DNA from 3 places in the Streptomyces sp. NPDC012510 genome. Region 1 is predicted to be linked to each of the others. Evidence: predicted binding sites of a transcription regulator. Region 1 holds the regulator's gene; each other region holds the start of a gene.

Region 1 (5,126 bases):
CTCGGGGGTCGGGCAGCCGAAGTGGAACGACACCACCGGTACCGGGTTGTCGAGCAGCACGGCGAGCTTGGCCTCGTAGCCGTCGTCGCGTCCGCTGTCGGGGTCGCCCAGGTCGGCCTCGTACCAGGTGGCCTCACCGGCCAACTGCTCCGCGTACACCTCGACGGCGGCGGGCTCGGCATACTCGGGCTGCGGCATGAAGAGGTTCACGCCGAACGGCCGCGCGGTCAGCGCCCGTAGCGCCTTGATCTCCTGGTACATCCCGTCGGCCGTCTTGTACCCGGCGGCGAGGAAGCCCAGCCCGCCCGCCTCGGACACGGCGGCGGCCAGTCGCGGCACGGAGACGCCGCCGGCCATGGGGGCCTGCACGATCGGAAGCGGGACGAGATCGGTCAGCGCGGAGGACATGACGGCATGGTGCCACTGTCCTCCGGACATCGCCGAATCGGGGACGGAGGGTTGTTGGTCGGGTGCGGGTGAGTGGGGGCTGGTCGCGCAGTTCCCCGCGCCCCGAAAAGACCAGGCCTGCGGGCCTGAAAAGCACGGGGCGCAGCCCGTGCTTTTCAGGGGCGCGGGGAACTGCGCGAGAAGCCCCACTCACCCGCACCCGACGAACAAGCCGTCAGCGCCCGTTGAACGCGTCCTTCAGCCGCGAGAACAACCCTTGCTGCCCCGGCTGGAACTGCCCCATCGGCCGCTCCTCGCCCCGCAGCACGGCGAGCTGCCGCAGCAGCCCCTCCTGCTCGGGGTCGAGCTTCGTCGGCGTCTGCACCTCGACGTGGACGATCAGATCCCCACGCCCGCCACCGCGCAGATGCGTGACACCCCGCCCGTGCAGCGGGATCGACTGTCCCGACTGGGTCCCGGGCCGGATGTCGACCTCCTCGAGACCGTCCAGCGTCTCCAGCGGCACCTTGGTGCCCAGCGCCGCCGCCGTCATCGGGATCGTCACCGTGCAGTGCAGATCGTCGCCGCGCCGCTGGAAGGTCGGGTGCGGCAGCTCGTGGATCTCGACGTACAGGTCACCGGCGGGGCCGCCACCGGGCCCGACCTCGCCCTCACCGGCGAGCTGGATCCGCGTGCCGTTGTCGACACCGGCCGGGATCTTGACCGTGAGCGTCCGTCGCGACCGCACCCGCCCGTCGCCCGCGCACTCGGGGCACGGGTTGGGGACGATCGTGCCGAAGCCCTGGCACTGCGGGCAGGGCCGGGAGGTCATGACCTGGCCGAGGAAGGACCGGGTGACCTGGGAGACCTCACCACGACCGCGACACATGTCACAGGTCTGGGCGGTGGTTCCCGGGGCCGCGCCCTCGCCGCTGCACGTGGCGCAGACGATGGCGGTGTCGACCTGGATGTCCTTCGTCGTGCCGAAGGCCGCCTCCTCGAGGTCGATCTCCAGCCGGATCATCGCGTCCTGGCCACGGCGCGTGCGCGACCGGGGACCCCGCTGGGACGCCGTACCGAAGAAGGCGTCCATGATGTCCGAGAAGTTCCCGAAGCCGCCCGCGCCGAAGCCGCCCGCGCCGCCGCCCGCCTGGGAGAGCGGGTCGCCGCCGAGGTCGTAGACCTGCTTCTTCTGCGGGTCCGAGAGCACCTCGTAGGCGGCGTTGATCTCCTTGAACCGCTCCTGGGTCTTCGGATCGGGGTTGACGTCCGGGTGGAGCTCGCGCGCGAGCCTCCGGAACGCCTTCTTGATCTCGTCCTGGGAAGCGTCGCGGCGCACGCCGAGCACGGCGTAGTAGTCCGTGGCCACTTAAGACTCCGCCAGGATCTGTCCGACGTACCGTGCCACCGCTCGTACCGCTCCCATCGTTCCCGGATAGTCCATGCGCGTAGGTCCGACCACGCCCAGCTTCGCTACTGCCTCGCCGCCCGAACCGTAACCGACGGAGACGACGGACGTGGAGTTGAGTCCCTCATAGGCGTTCTCATGACCGATGCGTACGGTCATGCCCGAATCCCCTGCCTCGCCAAGCAACTTGAGGAGGACGACCTGCTCCTCCAAGGCTTCCAGCACGGGCCGGATGGTGAGGGGGAAGTCATGTCCGAAGCGGGTGAGATTGGCGGTGCCGCCGATCATCAGCCGCTCCTCGCTCTCCTCGACGAGTGCTTCGAGGAGGGTGGAGAGCACCGTCGCGACCGTCCCCCGGTCCTCGACGTCGAACGCCTCCGGCAGGTCCTCGACCAGCCGGGGCACGTCGGTGAACCGGCGGCCCGCGACCTTGCTGTTGAGCCGGGCGCGCAGATCCGCGAGTGACGTTTCCCCGAAGGGCGCCGGGCAGTCCACCAGCCGCTGCTCCACCCGTCCCGTGTCCGTGATCAGCACGAGCATCAGCCGGGCGGGGGCCAGCGACAACAGCTCGACGTGCCGCACCGTCGACCGTGTGAGCGACGGATACTGCACGACGGCGACCTGCCGCGTGAGCTGCGCGAGCAGCCGCACGGTCCGGGCCACCACGTCGTCCAGATCGACCGCGCCGTCCAGGAAGTTCTGGATGGCGCGCCGCTCGGGCGGGGTCATGGGCTTGACGCCGGCCAGCTTGTCGACGAAGAGCCGGTACCCCTTGTCGGTGGGGATGCGGCCCGCACTGGTGTGGGGCTGGGCGATGAAGCCCTCGTCCTCCAGCGCCGCCATGTCGTTGCGGACGGTCGCCGGGGAGACACCGAGGTTGTGCCGCTCCGTGAGCGCCTTGGAACCGACCGGTTCCTCGGTGCCCACATAGTCCTGGACGATGGCGCGCAGCACCTGGAGCCTGCGTTCACTGAGCACCGCGCACACCTCCAGCTCGCTCTCCTGTGACTCCCCCTTGGCACTCGCCCCGGGCGAGTGCCAACACTCCCCGCCCAGTGTACGGCGGTGGGGTACGCCCCCGGCAAGGCCGGTCCAGCCATGTCATGCCGACGTGTACCGACCTGTCCGGCGATGTCGGGCCGCTTCCTACCGACGGGTAGGTGCGCCGACGGGCCGGGACGGGAAGGTGGTGACACCTCTGCGGGGAGGTGCCGGTGCTCTTTCACGGGACGGGGCCCTCCCCCGACCACGCGGTCCGGGGAGCGCTACAGCTAGCGTCGGCGCATGACGGTGACTTGGGAAGAGCTCGGGTGGGAGGGATTGGCACCCGGTGTCGGCCGGTGCCGCCTGCCGGGCTGGGACTGCACGGTCGGGCTGGTGGTCGGGGACGGCGCGGCCCTGCTGATCGACTCGGGTTCCAGCCTGCGGGAGGGCGCGCGGTTGCGTGCCGAGGCGCGTCGACTGCTCGGCGGCGGCCGTGTGACACATCTCGCGCTCACCCACGCCCACTTCGACCATGTCTTCGGGGCGGCGGCGTTCGCCGGGGTGGAGGTGTTCGGTGCGGTCGGACTGGGCGCAGCCCTGACCCGGGAACGTGACGTTCTCCGCGCGGACGCCGTACGCCACGGTCTCGATCCGGCGGCGGCTTCCGAGGCCGCCGAACTCCTCGTCCCGCCCGGCCACCATGTCTCCGGCGAGTGGACCCTCGATCTGGGCGGCGGTCACCAGGTGCTGCTGGCGAACGTGGGACCGGGACACACCGCACACGACCTGGTGGTCCTGGTCCCGGGCACCCCGGCCACCGCGAGATCCGCCGGTTCGCCGGAGGTCGTCTTCTGCGGGGACCTGGTCGAGGAGTCCGGTGAACCCCAGGCCGGTCCCGACGCCGTCCCCGCCCGCTGGCCGGCGGCGCTGGACCGCCTCCTGGCCCTGGGCGGCGAGGACGCGCTCTACGTCCCCGGTCACGGGGCGGTGGTGGACGCGGCCTTCGTACGGGGCCAACGCGACGCGCTGGCCCGCCGCTTCGGCGTGTCGCGCTGACCCCGGGAGCTTCCGGGCGCCGCTTCTCCTATCGTCATCCGAATGCGCCAGTACTCACCCGATCTGACCCCTCCGTGGAAGAGGCCCAAGCCGGCCCCCGAGGTCCCGGCCGACCCCGGCCTGGTCGTCGAGGAGCCCACGACCGGCTTCTGCGGCGCGGTCATCCGCTGTGAGGCGGGCACGGTGACGTTGGAGGACCGCTTCGGCAAGCACCGGGTGTTCCCGCTGGAACCCCGTGGCTTCCTCCTGGAGGGCCGGGTGGTGACGCTGGTTCGCCCCTCGTCGTCGGCCCCCGCCCGCCCCTCCCGCACGGCCTCGGGCTCGGTCGCCGTCCCCGGCGCCCGCGCCCGTGTGGCCCGCGCCGGCCGCATCTACGTCGAGGGCCGCCATGACGCCGAACTCGTCGAGAAGGTGTGGGGTGACGATCTGCGCATCGAGGGCGTGGTGGTGGAGTACCTGGAGGGCGTGGACGACCTCCCGTCGATCGTCGCGGACTTCGCCCCCGGGCCCGACGCGCGCCTCGGGGTCCTGGTCGACCACCTGGTCCCCGGCAGCAAGGAGTCCCGGATCGCCACGTCGGTGACCAGCGAGCACGCGCTCGTCGTGGGCCACCCGTACATCGACATCTGGGAGGCCGTGAAGCCGTCGGCGGTGGGTATCGCGGCGTGGCCGCGCGTGCCGCGCGGGCAGGACTGGAAGACGGGGGTGTGCCGGGCGCTGGGGTGGCCCGCGGAGAACACGGGGGCGGTGTGGCAGGCGATTCTGGGGCGGGTGGGGTCTTACAAGGACCTGGAGCCGGAGTTGCTGGGGCGGGTGGAGGAGCTGATCGACTTCGTCACGGGTAGCGGTGAGGCCTGACGCCGGGCAAGGTGCCGAAGTCGCTCGTGTCCAGTTCAACTCCCAGGATCTCCAACGTCACCGGGTCACCGAACTTGGTGATCTGCTGCGTCAAGTAGTTGGCGTCCTCTCCCGCCCCCTCAGGCCTCGTCAGCAGTACACACTGCGCCATGATCGGATCGAGGATGAGATACGCGGGCACCTTGCCTGCTGCGTAGATCGACCTCTTGACTTCGTAGTCCTGGTGAACGCTGAACTTGGAGACGACCTCCACGACCATGGTGACCAGCTCAGACGGCAGCAGCCGACCCGAATCGGGCAAGAGGTCTCGCGCGACGACCACCAGATCCGGCACCGGCTCACTGGGTTCAGTCAGGATGTCGACGTCCTGAGTCTGAAGACGAGACCAGCGCGACCGCGGAATCTGGTCCTGTACATCGACGACGATCCTGTT
Region 2 (5,126 bases), on a different contig from region 1:
CGATGTCCGGTTCGAGCAGGGGCTGGAGACGGCCACTCCGGACGGCGCCGGCGTGTCCATCATTCCGGCGGTCGCCGGTGGCTGAGGCCCGGCGAGTACCGGCCGGTAGTAACCGTCGGTAACATTGATTACCGAGCGTTCACCGAATTGCCCCCTCCGCGAGAGAAGCGGAGGGGGCAATTCTCTATGATTAAGCGCGGTAGAGTTGGGGAACCCGGTCCGATCGCCGTAGTGATTCCATGCCGGGTGCATATTTGATCGCGCCGCACGCCCTATATGAAGTAGCCAAAGTGTGCAGGGCTTTTGTGTAATTTGTTCCCTTTGTGGGGCCCGACTTGCCCTGAATTCGGGCGAATTGTTCGTACATTCCCGACCGGTCGTGTCCAGATTTCTCGTCCGATTGACCTGTTGCAGAGGGCAGTTGGACAGATACATTCGGCCGCGGTCGACGCGTTCCGGCGCACGCCCCCAACCGTTGGGGGGTGAGGTCTGACCCGGATCCGCGAAGTGTGGATCTGTGCAAGGGCCAGTAATAGGGGAGTTAGGCATGGCTCAGGGCACCGTCAAGTGGTTCAACGCGGAGAAGGGGTACGGCTTCATCGCGGTCGACGGTGGTGCGGATGTATTCGTCCACTACAGCGCGATCCAGATGGACGGTTACCGCACCCTGGAAGAGGGCCAGCGGGTCGAGTTCGAGATCTCGCAGGGTCAGAAGGGGCCGCAGGCGGACATGGTCCGGCTCGCGGCCGGCTGAAGTAACGCGCCGGGTTTTCGCAGCGACGTTCTTCGTTCTTTTCGGGAGGGCCCGCACCCCGTACAGGGGTGCGGGCCCTCCTGCGTGTGGGGGTGCCGAGAGGTCCCGAGCCGCTGCCGAGCCGCTGCCGAGGCGCTGCCGGGAGGGCGCGCGGGGGCGCGTTCACCTGCGGATCACCGAGAGGCGCTTGCTCCCGCCCGTCACCCGACCACCACCCCTCGACGAGCCCGCTACGCGGGCGCACCTTGCACTCGGGCATGCCGAGTGCTAATCATTGGCGTTAGCACTCTGAAGGTGAGAGTGACAACGAGGACCGGGTCGGTGAGGCCCGCAGGCCATGTGGGGCAAGGAACCACGAGGCAGGCAGGCCGTCCGTCGCGGGCGCCAGCGCGGTCCGGAGCAATCCACCCCAGTCCGGGAGGACCACTTCACATGGCCAAGATCATCGCGTTCGACGAGGAGGCGCGGCGCGGCCTCGAGCGCGGCATGAACCAGCTCGCGGACGCCGTCAAGGTGACGCTCGGCCCCAAGGGCCGGAACGTCGTCCTCGAGAAGAAGTGGGGCGCCCCCACGATCACCAACGATGGTGTGTCCATCGCCAAGGAGATCGAGCTCGAGGACCCGTACGAGAAGATCGGCGCCGAGCTGGTCAAGGAAGTCGCGAAGAAGACGGACGACGTAGCCGGTGACGGCACGACGACCGCGACCGTCCTTGCCCAGGCGCTCGTCCGCGAGGGCCTGCGCAACGTCGCCGCCGGCGCCAACCCGATGGCCCTGAAGCGCGGTATCGAGAAGGCCGTCGAGGCCGTCTCCGGTGCGCTGCTCGACCAGGCCAAGGAGGTCGAGACCAAGGAGCAGATCGCCTCCACCGCCTCCATCTCCGCCGCCGACACCCAGATCGGCGAGCTGATCGCCGAGGCCATGGACAAGGTCGGCAAGGAAGGCGTCATCACCGTCGAGGAGTCGCAGACCTTCGGTCTGGAGCTCGAGCTCACCGAGGGCATGCGCTTCGACAAGGGCTACATCTCCGCCTACTTCGCGACCGACATGGAGCGCATGGAGGCGGTGCTCGAGGACCCCTACATCCTCATCGCCAACTCCAAGGTCTCCAACGTCAAGGACCTGCTCCCGCTCCTGGAGAAGGTCATGCAGTCGGGCAAGCCGCTGCTGATCATCGCCGAGGACGTCGAGGGCGAGGCCCTGTCGACCCTGGTCGTCAACAAGATCCGTGGCACCTTCAAGTCCGTCGCCGTCAAGGCCCCGGGCTTCGGTGACCGCCGCAAGGCCATGCTCGGCGACATCGCCATCCTCACGGGCGGCGAGGTCATCTCCGAGGAGGTCGGCCTCAAGCTGGAGAACGCGACCCTGGACCTCCTGGGCCGCGCCCGCAAGGTCGTCATCACCAAGGACGAGACCACCATCGTCGACGGCGCCGGTGACACCGACCAGGTCCAGGGCCGGGTCAACCAGATCCGTGCCGAGATCGAGAACAGCGACTCGGACTACGACCGCGAGAAGCTCCAGGAGCGCCTGGCGAAGCTCGCGGGCGGCGTGGCCGTCATCAAGGCCGGTGCCGCGACCGAGGTCGAGCTCAAGGAGCGCAAGCACCGCATCGAGGACGCCGTTCGCAACGCGAAGGCGGCCGTCGAGGAGGGCATCGTCGCCGGTGGTGGCGTGGCCCTGCTCCAGGCCTCCCAGGTCTTCGAGAAGCTGGAGCTCGAGGGTGACGAGGCGACCGGCGCCAACGCCGTGAAGCTCGCCCTGGAGGCCCCGCTCAAGCAGATCGCCGTCAACGGTGGTCTCGAGGGTGGCGTCGTCGTGGAGAAGGTCCGCAACCTCCAGGTCGGCCACGGCCTGAACGCCGCGACCGGTGAGTACGTCGACATGATCGCCTCCGGCATCATCGACCCGGCGAAGGTGACGCGTTCCGCTCTGCAGAACGCCGCGTCCATCGCCGCGCTCTTCCTCACCACCGAGGCCGTCATCGCCGACAAGCCGGAGAAGGCCGCCGCGCCCGCCGGTGGCGGTATGCCGGGCGGTGACATGGACTTCTGATCGACCCCGGTCGATCGCCGTCCCGCGTGTCCGAGGGCGGCACCCCCTGTCGAGTCAGGGGGTGCCGCCCTCGGGCGTGTCCGGGGTCACAGCGGGTGGGGTGCCGCGGGTGGAATGCCGTGACGGCGGAGGAGGTTGAGAGGAGAGACATTATATGCGTACGCATGTAGTGAATATTCATCAGATCTCCGTACGCCCCCGAGGAGCCCACGTGACCACCGTCTCCACCTCCCGTGCCGCCGAGGTGCTGTCCCGCCCCGTCACGATCAACGGCCTGACCGTCCCCAACCGGATCGCCATGGCGCCCATGACGCGGGTGTTCTCGCCCGGTGGTGTGCCGGGTGCGGACGTGGCCTCGTACTACGGGCGGCGGGCCGCGGCGGGGGTGGGCCTGATCGTGACCGAGGGGACGTACGTCGGGCACGAGACGGCCGGCGATCTGGACGGGGTGCCCCGGTTCGCCGGGGAGGAGCAGCTCGCGGGGTGGGCGAAGGTCGCCGAGGCGGTGCACGCCGGGGGCGGCACGATCGTGCCGCAGCTCTGGCACATCGGCACGGTCCGCCAACAGGGCAAGCTCTTCCCGGACGCCCCGGTGTTCGGCCCCTCCGGACTGAAGGTCGACGGGACCGCGGCGGAGGGCGGCCGGGCCATGACGCAGGCCGACATCGACGAAGTCGTCGCGGCCTTCGCCAAGTCCGCCGCCGAGGCCGAGCGCATCGGCATGGACGGCGTCGAACTCCACGGCGCCCACGGCTATCTGATCGACCAGTTCCTGTGGGAGCGCACCAACCGCCGTACGGACGCCTACGGCGGTGACCTCGTCGCCCGTACGAAGTTCGCGGCGGAAGTCGTGGCGGCCGTGCGGGACTCCGTGTCCGCGACCTTCCCCGTCATCTTCCGCTACTCGCAGTGGAAGCAGGAGGCGTACGACGGGCGCCTCGCCGAGACGCCCCAGGAGCTGGAGGCGCTGCTGAGCCCGCTCGTGGCGGCCGGTGTCGACGCGTTCCACGCCTCCACGCGCCGCTACTGGCAGCCGGAGTTCGAGGGCTCCGAGCTCAACCTGGCTGGCTGGACGAAGAAGCTCACCGGCAAGCCCACCATCACCGTCGGCTCGGTCGGCCTGGACGGCGAGTTCCTCGCGGCGTTCGCCGGTGAGGGGGCGACGCTCAAGGGGATCGACGACCTGCTGGACGGGCTTGAGGCCGAGGAGTTCGACCTCGTCGCCGTGGGCCGCGCGCTGCTCCAGGACCCCGAGTGGGCGGCGAAGGTGCTCGACGGCCGCTTCGGCGAGCTGAAGGCGTTCGAGCCGGCCGCGCTCGGTTCGCTCAGCTGATATGCGCCGGGCCGGGGATCTTTCGCCAAGTCTCCCCAGTACCCGGCGGTAGTGATCCAAATCCGTCAGATGTGTCGCTGTAGGGTCAAGACCGCAGCGTCGCCCGGCACCCCAACTGCCGCTGTTCCGGCTGTAGTTGGGGTGTTCTGTTGTGTGCGACCGCTTCCTTCACCCCCACGGACGGACGAGAGATCCAATGGCACGACACAAGCTCACCCTCAGGAACAAGCGCCTCATCGCGGCCGGTGCCGCCGTGGCGGCCGTCGCCGGCGGCCTCGGCGTGGCCGCCAGCGCGGGCGCCAGCGAGACCACCGAGAGCACGAAGAAGAAGCCGGTGGAGAAGGTCGTCGTCAAGACGGTGTTCGCCCCGGCCGACACCGCGGGCGTGGCCCCGGCCGTCACCTACAACACCGCACTGGTGCCCTTGGCCGCTCGCGTGCAGGTCAAGGAGGAGCTGCGGCGCGACGGCGGTACACGGATCGAGCTCCGGCTGCGGGACCTCGCCGCGAACCGTACCTACGGTGCCCACGTCCACACCAAGCCGTGCGGCAAGCTGCCCGCCGACGCAGGGCCGCACTACCAGGACGAGCTGGACCCGAAGCAGCCGTCCGTCGACCCGAAGTACGCCAACCCGGAGAACGAGGTGTGGCTGGACGTGAAGACCAACCGGGACGGCTCGGCGCGTTCGATCGCGGTCGTCGACTGGCGGTTCCGGGAGGGCGGGGCCCGGTCGGTGGTGCTGCACGAGGCGGCGACCTCCACGCACGAGGGGCACGCGGGGACGGCGGGAGCGCGTCTGGCCTGTGTGAACGTGCCGTTCAAGTAGGAGTTCAAGTAGGAGTTCAAGTAGGAGTTCGAGTAGGCGTTCACGTGACGGCTGGGTGCGGGCCCGGCGCCGTGGTCAGGCGTAGTCCTTTTGTGTGTTAGGTCAGATCCTGACCCCTTGGCTCATGGGTCCCGGTCTGTAGCTCGACTTGTGTGTGG
Region 3 (5,126 bases), on a different contig from region 1:
CAAGGGGGACTTCCTCGGGATTCCGGCCAGCGGGAGGACGGTCCGGATGACCGGGACGACCATTCACCGGTTCACCCCCGAGGGGAAGATCGCCGAGGGATGGTGGGAGTACGACCGGCTCGGGTTGATGGGGCAGCTCGGAGCCCTCGACGACCTGGAGAAATAGGTCATCGGGCCGTGACGCGGGAAGGCCCGGCACCCCCGCGTACGGGGATGCCGGGCCTCATCTACGGCTTGCTCGCCGACGTGTCCCGCGTCAGTGGGAGTGGCCGTGACCGTGGCCGTGGCCCGCGTCGGCCGGCTCCTCTTCCTTCTTCTCGACGACCAGGGTCTCGGTCGTCAGGAGGAGGGAGGCGATGGAGGCGGCGTTCTCCAGGGCGGAGCGGGTGACCTTGACCGGGTCGATGACGCCGGACTTGACCAGGTCGCCGTACTCGCCGGTGGCGGCGTTGAAGCCCTGGCCCTTGTCGAGCTCGGCGACCTTGGAGGTGATGACGTAGCCCTCCAGGCCGGCGTTCTCGGCGATCCAGCGCAGCGGCTCGACGGCGGCCTTGCGGACGACCGCGACACCCGTGGCCTCGTCGCCGGTCTTGCCGAGGTTGCCCTCGAGGACCTTGACGGCGTGGACGAGCGCGGAGCCACCACCGGAGACGATGCCCTCCTCGACCGCGGCACGGGTCGCGGAGATGGCGTCCTCCAGACGGTGCTTCTTCTCCTTCAGCTCCACCTCGGTGGCGGCGCCGACCTTGATGACGCACACGCCGCCGGCCAGCTTCGCGAGGCGCTCCTGGAGCTTCTCGCGGTCCCAGTCGGAGTCCGTGTTCTCGATCTCGGCCTTGATCTGGGCGACGCGGCCCTGGACGGCCCCGGAGTCGCCGGCGCCGTCGACGATCGTGGTGTCGTCCTTGGTGACGGTGACGCGGCGGGCGGAGCCCAGCACGTCCAGGCCGACCTGGTCGAGCTTGAGGCCGACCTCCTCGGAGATGACCTCGGCGCCGGTCAGCGTCGCCATGTCCTGCAGCATCGCCTTGCGACGGTCACCGAAGCCGGGGGCCTTCACGGCGACCGCGTTGAAGGTGCCGCGGATCTTGTTGACGACGAGGGTCGACAGGGCCTCGCCCTCGACGTCCTCGGCGATGATCAGCAGCGGCTTGGAGGCGTTGGCCTGGATGACCTTCTCCAGCAGCGGCAGCAGGTCGGCGATGGCGCCGATCTTGCCCTGGTGGATGAGGATGTACGGGTCGTCGAGGACGGCCTCCATACGCTCCTGGTCCGTCACGAAGTACGGCGACAGGTAGCCCTTGTCGAAGGCCATGCCCTCGGTGAAGTCCAGCTCCAGACCGAAGGTGTTGGACTCCTCGACGGTGATGACACCGTCCTTGCCGACCTTGTCCATCGCCTCGGCGATGAGCTCGCCGACCTGGGCGTCCTGGGCGGACAGACCGGCGACGGCGGCGATGTCGGACTTCTCGTCGATCGGGCGGGCGGTCGCGAGGAGCTCCTCGGAGACCGCGGCGACGGCGGCGTCGATGCCCTTCTTCAGGGCGGCCGGGGAGGCACCGGCGGCGACGTTCTTCAGGCCCTCGCGCACGAGCGCCTGGGCGAGCACGGTGGCGGTGGTCGTACCGTCACCCGCGATGTCGTTGGTCTTGGTCGCCACCTCCTTCACCAGCTGGGCACCGAGGTTCTCGTACGGGTCCTCGACCTCGACCTCGCGGGCGATGGTCACACCGTCGTTGGTGATGGTGGGGGCGCCGAACTTCTTGTCGATGACGACGTTGCGACCCTTGGGGCCGATCGTCACCTTGACCGTGTCGGCAAGCTTGTTGACGCCGCGCTCGAGGGCGCGACGGGCGTCCTCGTCGAACTTCAGGATCTTCGCCATGGGAGCGGTTCAGCCCTCTCGGAAAATGTCGGTGAAACGAACTGCGCCCCTGACGCCCGGCTCATTAGTGGTCGCGGGGGGCCAAGGGCGCAGCTCACAAGCAATGTGCTTCGGTGAGGAAGCCGATGCGGGATTTCTGGGGGTGACCCCCAGACCCCCCTTACTTCTCGATGATCGCGAGGACGTCGCGAGCCGAGAGGACGAGGTACTCCTCGCCGTTGTACTTCACCTCGGTGCCGCCGTACTTGCTGTACAGCACGATGTCGCCGGTCTTGACGTCGAGCGGCAGGCGCTCGCCGTTCTCGAAGCGGCCCGGGCCCACGGCCAGGACGACGCCCTCCTGGGGCTTCTCCTTGGCGGTGTCCGGGATGACCAGGCCAGAGGCGGTGGTCTGCTCGGCGTCGAGCGGCTGGACCACGATGCGGTCCTCGAGCGGCTTGATGGCAACCTTGGAGCTGGTGGTCGTCACGATCCGACCTCCCCCTTCGGAGATCTCACGGGGTTAACTGTCTGAGGTGGCGACCAGGTGGATCCGTCGTCGCGGGTGCCGGACCTGCCCGTCGCGTAGTTGGCACTCTCCAGGGGGGAGTGCCAGACCTGAGACTATGACCGCGATTAGCACTCGGTCAAGCGGACTGCTAATCGCGTGCGGTGTGGCGGGTCGCGGCGGGCGTGTCGGGCGAGTCGCCGGGGGCGTGTCGTGCGGGCCGTGGGCATGCGTCGACCGGGCGCCGGACCGTGCCGCACGGGCGTCAGAGGTAGTCCTCCAGGCGGCCCACCGTTAGGCCCCGCTCCTGGATGCGCCGCAACAGTCCGGCCGTCATCCGGGTGAGGGTCGCGCCCTCCAGTCGGCCCGGTCCGCCGGTGCCGGCAAGGACGATGTCGCCGGGGCGGAGGCGGTCGGCCACGGTGTGGCGGAGACCGGTGCTCCGCAGGGACGCGCTCCACAGGACGACCGCGCCGATGCCGCAGTCGGCGGCGGCGCGGAGCGTGGTGGTGTCGTAGACGCCGTACGGCGGGCGGAAGAGGGTCGGGCGGACACCGAAGCGCTGCCCCAGCTTGTACTGCTGACCGCAGATCTCGGCGCGCTGTCCGGCGTACGGCAGGCCGCGCAGGGCCCTGTGGTCGAGCGTGTGGTTCTGCACGGTCGCGCCGACCGCCCGCAGGCGGGCGAAGTGGCCGTACCCCGGCCCCACGACGCGGTCCGTCAGGAACAGGGTCACCGGCAGCCGCAGCTCACGCACCATCGCGGCGAACCGGGGGTCCCTCTCGGCACCGTCGTCGTACGTCAGGAAGACCACCTTGTCCCGCGTCGGAACGCGGCCGACGACCGGCGCCGGCCCGGCCGCGCGAGGGGCCACCGGCCGATCGGGGGGCCATGGCGCGGGGGCGAGCGGCGAGGGAAGGCCCCAACGTCGGTACGGGGGCTGGTGAGGGCCTGGGGGCGGTGTCGAGGCCGATGTCGGGGCTCGGGTAGAGGGTGCCGGTGTCGTGGCTCCGGTAGAGGGTGCCGGCGCCGAGGTGCGGGACGAGGGCGGCGGCGGAGCGGCCCGGCCGACCGGCTCGGGGGGCCGGGCGGCGCATCCGGGGACCAGCAGGACGGCGAGGGAGGCGAGGAGGGCCAGTGCGCGGGTCGCCGTCGTACGGGCCGTCGGGAGGGGCGCGGAGCGGCGTGCGCCGCACCACCACGCGCGTGCCGTCGGCTCCGCACGCCCCGCCCGCCCTGCCCGCGTCCCGGCATGCCGGACGCCCTCCGCACCCCCGGCACGCCTGCCGCCCACGGCGCCCTCCGCACCCCCGACACGGCTGCCGCTCCCGACGCTCTCCGCACCCCCGACATGCCCCGCACCCCCGACATGCCCGGCGCTCCCGGCACCCCCCGCGCTTTCGGCACCCGGCGCATGTCCTGTGCGCTCGGTCCTCTCACGCATCCCGCATCCGCCGCGCGGTCCTCGGCCTCTCCGGGCCTCGCCCTCCCCCGGCACCCGGCGGCGGCCGCCACGCAGCCGCCGCCCTCCGCGCACGCGACGACCCCCTGGCCTCCTCACAGGTAGTCCTCCAGTCTCGCCACCGCGTACCCCTCGGCGGTGACCCGGTTCAGGAAGCGGCGGATCATGTCGCGCATGGTGCCCTTCCAGTCGCCCTCGCCCCGGAAGTGACTGAGGACGATGTCGCCCGGGCGCAGCTCTCGGTCCCCTTCCCGGTACTCCCAGCGGTCGGCGAAGACCTCCTCGTTCCAGAGGGGGACCGCCTCGATGCCGCAGACCTTGGCGGCCCGCAGGGTGTCCTGGTCGTAGCTGCCGTACGGCGGCCGGAAGAGGGTGGGCCGTTCGCCGTACCGCTTCTCGATCACGTCCTGCATGCCGCAGATCTCGCGCTTCTGGGCGGTGTAGGAGAGGGCGGGCAGGTAGCGGTGGTTGAGGGTGTGGTTGTCGAGGACGACACCACGGTCGCGCATCCGCTCGAAGTAGCCGTAGTCGTCCTCGATCAGGTAGTCGCTGAGGAAGGCGGTGTACGGGATCCGGAGATCGCTCATCATCCGCAGGAACGCGGGGTCCTTCTCGGCACCGTCGTCGATCGTCAGGAAGACGACCTTGTGGCGGGTGGGAACGGTCGTGAAGACCGGTGGCAGCCCGTCCTCCAGGTGCCCGTCGACCTCGAAACCCTCACGTGTCCTGAGCGCCGGTTTGCGCGCCGGGGGCGCGGGCGGCAGCAGCGGCAGCGCGGCCAGCCCCCAGCGCTTCGCGGCGGCGACCCGCGCGGCGTGCGCCCGGCGCGTCTTCAGGGCATACGCGCCGAGGGCACGCGCGGTGGACGCGTCGGGCGGACGCCGGCCGGACTGACCGTGGACCGGTCCGGGGGTCCCCCGTTCCACCGAGTCGTCGGATTTCTGAGACTTCCTGGACTTCTCGGGTTTCCCGGAGCTGTCGGGACCTCCTGCACCCCCGGCGCCCCCGGCGCACCCGGACACGACGGCCGCGGCGGCGAGTACGACGACGACGCCCCGGACACCACCGCTCCCCGCCTTGAAGCTCGCCCGCTTCACTACCTTTTTGTCATTTTGTCGTACGAATCGCATGGCGCCGCATCCTCGCAGGACAAGCCCCTCCCCACCGCCCGACACCGCCACGGAACGCGCACCATCCACCAACCGGCCCACACCACCCCGTCCGCCCTCCCGACACACACCCCACTCACCCACTGGAAGACAATGGCCCGGTGAACGACCTCGACCCCGCCG

What was found. The regulator HrcA, encoded in region 1, represses chaperone genes, less so after heat shock. The targets are predictions, from matches to a motif close to TTNGCACTCNGNNNNNCNGAGTGCNAA.
Region 2: groL (chaperonin GroEL) is a predicted target of HrcA. The motif match lies at 999-1,025, and genes of this name have one in related genera.
Region 3: groES (co-chaperone GroES) is a predicted target of HrcA. The motif match lies at 2,501-2,527, and genes of this name have one in related genera.

Annotation. Positions count from the first base shown of each region.
Region 1 covers NZ_JBIBEN010000002.1:34,411-39,536, forward strand. Annotated here, with positions in the region: gene ACFY9I_RS03045 (nitronate monooxygenase) at 1-408, opposite strand, end outside; gene dnaJ (molecular chaperone DnaJ) at 623-1,756, opposite strand; gene hrcA (heat-inducible transcriptional repressor HrcA) at 1,757-2,773, opposite strand; gene ACFY9I_RS03060 (MBL fold metallo-hydrolase) at 3,080-3,835, shown strand; gene ACFY9I_RS03065 (DUF3097 family protein) at 3,878-4,693, shown strand; gene ACFY9I_RS03070 (Uma2 family endonuclease) at 4,671-5,126, opposite strand, start outside.
Region 2 covers NZ_JBIBEN010000030.1:63,609-68,734, forward strand. Annotated here, with positions in the region: gene ACFY9I_RS37655 (MoaD/ThiS family protein) at 1-85, shown strand, start outside; gene ACFY9I_RS37660 (cold-shock protein) at 548-754, shown strand; gene groL (chaperonin GroEL) at 1,187-2,809, shown strand; gene ACFY9I_RS37670 (NADH:flavin oxidoreductase) at 3,021-4,142, shown strand; gene ACFY9I_RS37675 (superoxide dismutase family protein) at 4,339-4,968, shown strand.
Region 3 covers NZ_JBIBEN010000006.1:294,820-299,945, reverse strand. Annotated here, with positions in the region: gene ACFY9I_RS14060 (ester cyclase) at 1-166, shown strand, start outside; gene groL (chaperonin GroEL) at 257-1,885, opposite strand; gene groES (co-chaperone GroES) at 2,046-2,354, opposite strand; gene ACFY9I_RS14045 (polysaccharide deacetylase family protein) at 2,638-3,510, opposite strand; gene ACFY9I_RS14040 (hypothetical protein) at 3,625-3,939, shown strand; gene ACFY9I_RS14035 (polysaccharide deacetylase family protein) at 3,930-4,964, opposite strand; gene ACFY9I_RS14030 (methyltransferase domain-containing protein) at 5,105-5,126, shown strand, end outside.